One region of the Arthrobacter sp. TJ-270 genome, then DNA from elsewhere that is predicted to be linked to it. Evidence: riboswitches for the same ligand, from Rfam matches in the RefSeq annotation. Region 1 holds a riboswitch; the other holds the start of a gene.
What was found. A riboswitch is a leader RNA that binds a small molecule or an ion and turns the genes downstream of it on or off. The one in region 1 is predicted to bind S-adenosylmethionine.
Positions count from the first base shown of each region.

Region 2: another riboswitch for S-adenosylmethionine. It lies ahead of AC4D2M_RS01105 (aminotransferase class V-fold PLP-dependent enzyme); the one in region 1 lies ahead of AC4D2M_RS04390 (bifunctional o-acetylhomoserine/o-acetylserine sulfhydrylase).

Region 1 covers NZ_JBZCNB010000001.1:919,930-923,132, forward strand. Annotated here, with positions in the region: gene AC4D2M_RS04385 (flavin-containing monooxygenase) at 1-649, shown strand, start outside; gene AC4D2M_RS04390 (bifunctional o-acetylhomoserine/o-acetylserine sulfhydrylase) at 718-2,046, opposite strand; SAM riboswitch class IV at 2,090-2,206, opposite strand; gene AC4D2M_RS04395 (galactose oxidase-like domain-containing protein) at 2,338-3,203, shown strand, end outside.
Region 2 covers NZ_JBZCNB010000001.1:228,718-231,920, reverse strand. Annotated here, with positions in the region: gene AC4D2M_RS01110 (class I SAM-dependent methyltransferase) at 1-400, opposite strand, end outside; gene AC4D2M_RS01105 (aminotransferase class V-fold PLP-dependent enzyme) at 490-1,863, opposite strand; SAM riboswitch class IV at 1,892-2,007, opposite strand; gene hisN (histidinol-phosphatase) at 2,064-2,888, opposite strand; gene AC4D2M_RS01095 (cold-shock protein) at 3,047-3,203, opposite strand, start outside.

The sequences.
Region 1 (3,203 bases):
CTTCTGCTGGTGGCTCGGAGTGCTCAACAAGTGGGAAGCTTCCGCTCCTCCACAGGGCGCGGAGCATGTGACCATCGCGGTGAGCGGGGCCGACGGCGGGAACACCGTCGATTTCCGTACTCTCGCCGACGACGGCATCAAGCTGGTTGGGCGGACCCTGGCGTGCGACCAGGGAAACCTTCGGTTCGCCGAGGATCTTCGGGACAACATCGCTAACGGTGACGCCCACTACCTGGCGCTGCTCGACGAAGCGGACGCCTACGTCGAGCGCAATGGCCTCGATCTCCCGGAGGAGCCGGAGGCACGCATGCTGCACCCGGATCCGGAGAGCGTATCCAACCCCCTCCTCGAACTGGATCTTGCAGATGCCGGCGTCACCACGATCATCTGGGCAACGGGCTTCGCCGTCGACTACAGCTGGCTGGAGGTCGATGCGTTCGACGAGAAGGGTCGACCGCGGCAGCAGCGCGGGGTTTCCAGTGAGCCCGGCATCTACTTCCTTGGGCTGCCCTGGCAGTCACGCCGGGGATCGAGCTTCATCTGGGGCGTGTGGCATGACGCCAAGTATGTCGCTGACCAGATCAGCATTCAGCGCAGCTACCTTACGCACAACGAGCAGTCCGCGGTGGTGGCAGGCCTTTCAGCTTAGTGCGGTGAAAGGCGCCGAATCAGCGGCCGGTCAGGGCTAGTAGTCCTGACCGGCCGCTGCTTTTCCAACTACTCGGCGACAGACGCACCCTTCGCAGCACGGAAGCCGGTTTCAAGGTCCGCAAGGATGTCGTCGATATGCTCGAGCCCCACCGAGAGCCGCACCAGCCCTGGGGCCACTCCGGCCACAGCCTGCTGTTCCGGGGAGAGCTGGCTGTGCGTGGTGGACGCCGGGTGGATGACCAGGGAACGGACGTCTCCGATGTTTGCGACGTGCGAATGCAGTTCGAGCGCGTCCACGAACCGCTTGCCAGCCTCGGCCCCGCCCGCCAGGTTGAACGAGACAATGGCACCGGTCCCCTTGGGTCCGTAGTGACGGCCACGCTCGTACCAGGGGCTTGACGGTAGCCCGGCGTAGGCGACGGATTCGACGTCGTCCCGTGCCTCCAGCCAGCGCGCAACTTCCCCCGCGTTCTCGACGTGGCGTTCCATGCGCAGGCTCAGCGTCTCCAGGCCCTGGGAGATCAGGAAAGCATTGAAGGGCGACACAGCCGAGCCCAGGTCGCGCAGGAGTTGGACGCGCGCCTTGATGATGTAGGACAGGTTGGCACCCAGGGCGCCGCCTTCCCCCAGGTCGCGGCTGTAGACCAGGCCGTTGTAGGTGGGGTCCGGGGTGTTGAAGCCGGGGAAACGCTCCGGGTCATTGCCGAAATCGAACTTGCCGGAATCCACGATGACTCCGGCGATGGCCGTGCCGTGGCCGCCGAGGTACTTGGTCGCGGAGTGGACCACGATGTCCGCGCCCCACTCGAGCGGGCGGATCAGGTACGGCGTCGAAAGTGTGTTGTCCACAATCAGCGGCACCCCTGCCTCATGGGCAGTGCGCGAAACACCCTCGATGTCGAGGACGTCCTGTCGGGGGTTGGAGACAACCTCGGCGAAGAACAGCTTGGTGTTCGGCTGCACGGCGTCGCGCCACTGGTCGAGATTGTCGGGGTCGGCCACGAAGGTGACGGAGATGCCAAACTTCTTCAGCGTGTGCGCAAACAGGTTGTAGGTCCCGCCGTACAGGCTGGGGCTGGCGACGATGTGATCGCCGGCCTCGGCAACATTCAGGACCGCGAAGGTTTCCGCCGCCTGCCCAGAGCTGAGAAGGAGGGCAGCCAGACCGCCCTCCAGGCTCGCGATCCGCTGCTCCACCGCGTCCTGGGTGGGATTACCGATGCGCGTGTAGATGGGCGCCAGCTCAGCCAGCGCGAAGCGGTTCGCAGCGCTCTCGGCGCTGGGGAACACAAAGGACGTGGTCTGGTAGATGGGCAGTGCCCGGGCACCGGTGGTGGCGTCAGGCTCCTGCCCGGCGTGGATCTGGCGTGTTTCGAAGGACCATCCGTTGGACATTCAAGGCTCCTCTACTTTGGGCCCGGCATGCTCGGAGCACCACGGGCCGCGCTTGCCATCCGACCCTTCGCCGGACAGCCAGGTCCTCACCCGGGGCACCCCGCCGCGGATGGAGGGTTGCCGGCCAGCGAGCCGGGGCTTAATGCTGGCGCTCATGACCTGAGGCAAGTGTAGGCAGGCGAACTGTGTTGGGTACCAAGATGACGAAGATGTACCTGTCGCGCGAAGCCCACGTCAGTCGTCCCAAGATCCTTACATGGCGCCCGGGTTAGCTTTTGCTAAGCACGGGGGATGAATCTGGACGGGGGCGCACAGATGTCGCGACTTGTATCCGCGGTTGTGATCGTCTCCCTGCTGGTCGCCGGATACGGGGCTTCGGCTACGGCGTCGGCCGAGCCTCCGAGCGCGACCGGAGCACACGATCACGTTCCGGTGCCGCAAGCTGTCGCCACGGAGGCGGGATCGGAGCCCGAAAAGGCCACCGGAAACCTGACCGTTCAGGCCGTCGCAAATGGGTCGCAGGGGTCCTGGGGCCCGACGATCAGCTTCCCGCTTGTCCCGGCTGCAGCGGCGCTGCTGCCTGACAACAAGCTACTGACCTGGTCCGCCTACTCCCCCACCACGTATGGCGGGGCCCGGGGATACACTCAGACGTCCATTTTGGACCTCACCACCGGCGAGGTGAGCCAGACCCAGGTATCCAACACCGGTCACGACATGTTCTGCCCCGGTACCTCGATGCTGCCGGACGGGCAGATCATGGTCAGCGGGGGCAGCAACAGCACAAAGACCTCGCTGTACAACCCTGCGACGAACACCTGGACCGCGGGGCCGGACATGAAGATCGCCCGCGGATACCAGTCCAACCTGACCACGTCCACCGGCGAGGTGTTTACCATCGGCGGGTCATGGTCCGGCGGCGTCGGCAACAAGCACGGCGAGGTGTGGTCCGCCGCCGACGGCTGGCGAACGCTGCCGCTTGTGCCGTCCGACAGCATCCTGACCAACGATCCTGCCGGCGAATACCGGTCCGACAATCATGCCTGGTTGTTTGCCGCCCCCGGTGGCCGGGTGTTCCACGCCGGGCCGAGCCGGCAGATGAACTGGATCTCCACCACAGGCAATGGCAGCATCAGTTCGGCCGGTCTGCGGTCCGA
Region 2 (3,203 bases), 690 kb from region 1:
CCAGGATGCGCGCCGCTTCCGCGCTCGCCGACGCCGCGTCGCACCAGTGCCAGGCCTGGGCAATTGAAACAACATCAACGCTCGCAGTGCCGAGACCGGATGCCTCGGCCGTGCCCTGAACTTTCTCCACCGCCGGGAGCTGCTGTCCTAGGACGGAGAGCATGTCCTCCGACGGATCGATCGCCGTCACCTCAGGGCAACGGTGGATGAGCTCCCTCGTGAACTTTCCTGTTCCCGCCCCGATATCGGCAGCGCGCCGTGCATCCCGCGGGACGAGCCAGTCCACACATTCCGGGGGATACCCCGGACGGACGCGCTCATAGCGCTCACTGTCCTGCAGATAGCCCCGAGCCAACTCACGACGGCGGTGCTCAGCGAGGCGCGGACCCCCAACGCCCATGACGATAGCTCCTGTCGATACTTGATCAGAACCCGTCAATTAAATCACCCGGTCTCGACTGCTCGGGAAACGGGAGTGTCAGCGCGCCATCAGTCAGCTGTGCAGGGTGCTGCGCCCGCAGTTCCCGGAGTGTGCGGAGCCCAATCCGGGAAGGAACGGGTCTCGACAGCCGGTACCCAACGCCCTGCGTCGACAACATAGTCGGTTCCCAGCCCATCCCGGATGAGTGAGGCGAGGCCGGTGAGCAGCCTGTCGACATCGTCCTGCCGCGATCCGAGCCCGAAGCTTGCGCGCAGCGATCCCGATGGCAGGCCCAGGCGCTTCAGCAGCGGGTGGGCGCAGAACTTCCCGTCCCGCAACCCCACGCCATGCTCCGCGGAAAGGTAGGCGGCGACGAGGCCGGCGTCGTAACCGTGGACGGAGAAGTTCACCACACCGATTGCGTCGGTGCTGTCGGAGAAGATGCGGTGTACGGTGACGCCGGTAAGGGCGGAGAGCCCGTCCACCAGGGCGTTCCGCAAATCTGATTCATGGCGGAGCCAGTCTTCCGCGTCCAGGGCTGCAATAACCTCCGTCGCGTGGGCAAGCGCTGCTGCGCCCAGGACGTTCGGCGACCCGCCTTCATGCCGTGCAGGGCCGGTTGTCCAGGAAACTGAATCGACCTTCACCGCCTTCACGGCGCCGCCGCCGGCAAGGTGGGGTGTTCCGACGTCAAGCCAGTCAGGCCTGCCGACCAAAACTCCGGACCCGAACGGTGCATACAGCTTGTGCCCGGAGAAAGCGACGTAATCGATGCCGTCATGCCCGATATCCATCCGTCGGTGCGGGGCCAGTTGGGCTGCGTCGACGACGATGCGTGCGCCATGAGCATGGGCGAGGGCGGCGAGCCGGTTGATGGGCAGAACCTCACCGGTCACGTTTGAGGCACCGGTTACGGCAAGCAGGTTGATTCCCCCGGAAGCCAACACCTCCTCCACAGCGGTAAACGTCGCCTCTATCGTGTCGGCGGCGACGAGTCCGCGATGGGGGCGGCCCAGCCAGGGCAGGAGATTGGCATGGTGTTCCAGGTCGAGGTAAAGGACCTCGCCGTCTCCAGGTACGCAACCTGCCAGGAGATTCAGGGAGTCCGTGGTGTTTCGGGTGAAGATGACCGCGTCGTCTTCACGACCGCCGACGAAGGTCCGGACGGTCTTCCGTGCATTCTCGTACAGCGACGTTGAAATTTGGGATGCGTATCCGGCGCCCCGGTGAACGCTGGCGTAGTAGGGCAGAACGCTCTGCAGGTAGTCATTGACCTGCTGCAGTGCCGGCGTCGAAGCGGCGTAGTCCAGATTGACGTAGCGGACAGCGGTGCCGTCAACCAGCGGCGCCTGCAGTTCAGCGCCCAACACTGACGCAAGCGGCGCCGCGGACAGTTCGCTGGTGCTCTCTAGAAGTGCATTGCTCACGGAAGTTAACCCCATAGTGGTCTCAAGGGACCTGCCAAGGGAGGCCCCGCGCTTGCCGAACCACTTCTCTGGAACGGCCTGGTCGTCACCCGGGGCACCCCACCGCGGAAGGAGGGTTGCCGGCCAGCAAACCGGGGTTTATCGCTGGCACTCGTGACCAATGAGTCCAGAATAAGACAGTCCGGACCCTCCGTTCGCTTTGTTACGTGGCTACGTCAGGCACCCGTATTCTCCTGGAGCAGATCGTCCAGCGAAGGGTTGAGCATCTTCAGGACATCGTTATGCAGGGTGCTGTTGGTTGCGAGCGCGTTACCGCCGAAGGGCCCGTCCGCGCCTTCCAATGATGTGAACCGGCCACCGGCTTCCGTAACAATCGGTACCAGGGCGGCCATGTCGTACAGGTTGAGTTCAGGCTCACACGCGATGTCCACAGCGCCCTCAGCGACGAGGCAGTATGACCAGAAGTCACCATAGGCCCGTGTACGCCAGACCGATTCGGTGAGAGATACGAATTCATCGAGGTTGCCGCGTTCCTTCCATCCCGACAGGCTCGAGTAGGAGAGTGAGGCATCTTCCAGACGAGACACGCTTGAGACCCGGAGGCGTGTTGCGGCGGCCAGCGACTTGCCGGTGAAAGCTCCCGTCCCGGTTGCTGCCCACCACCGTTTCCCGAGGGCGGGAGCGCTGACGACGCCGACGACAGGGCGGCCCTCATCCACCAGAGCGATGAGTGTGGCCCACACCGGCACTCCACGGACAAAGTTCTTGGTGCCGTCGATCGGGTCGATGATCCACCGCCGCGAGCCCGCGCCGCTGCTCCCGAATTCCTCGCCGAGCACGGCATCCCGCGGGCGGGCGCGTGAGAGTTGTCCGCGGATTGCCTCTTCCGCTGACTTGTCTGCATCGGTAACCGGGGTGTAGTCCGGCTTGGTCTCAACCGCCAGATCCAACGCCTTGAACCTGGACATGGTCTGGTCATCGACGGAATCGGCCATCACATGGGCAAGGCGAAGGTCATCGTTGTAGCTCTGGAGGTTCATACTGTTCAACCTATATCCTCGGGACGCGCAGATGCGGGAGGCCTGATGCCCGGGGCGTTGAGTGCCCTTGCACGTGGGCGATGCCCGCTGACTGCGGTCTTAACGCAAGGAAGGGACATCGGCCGATAGCCGATGTCCCTTCCTTTGAAAACTAAGAGTTAGAGAACGGAGATGTTCTCAGCCTGGGGGCCCTTGGGTCCCTGGGTGGTCTCGAAGCTGACCTTCTGGTTCTCCTCGAGCGAGCGGAAGCCGCCGGAGTTGATTGCGGAGAAGTGAGCGAAGACGTCAGCGCCGCCGTCGTCAGGAGCGATGAAT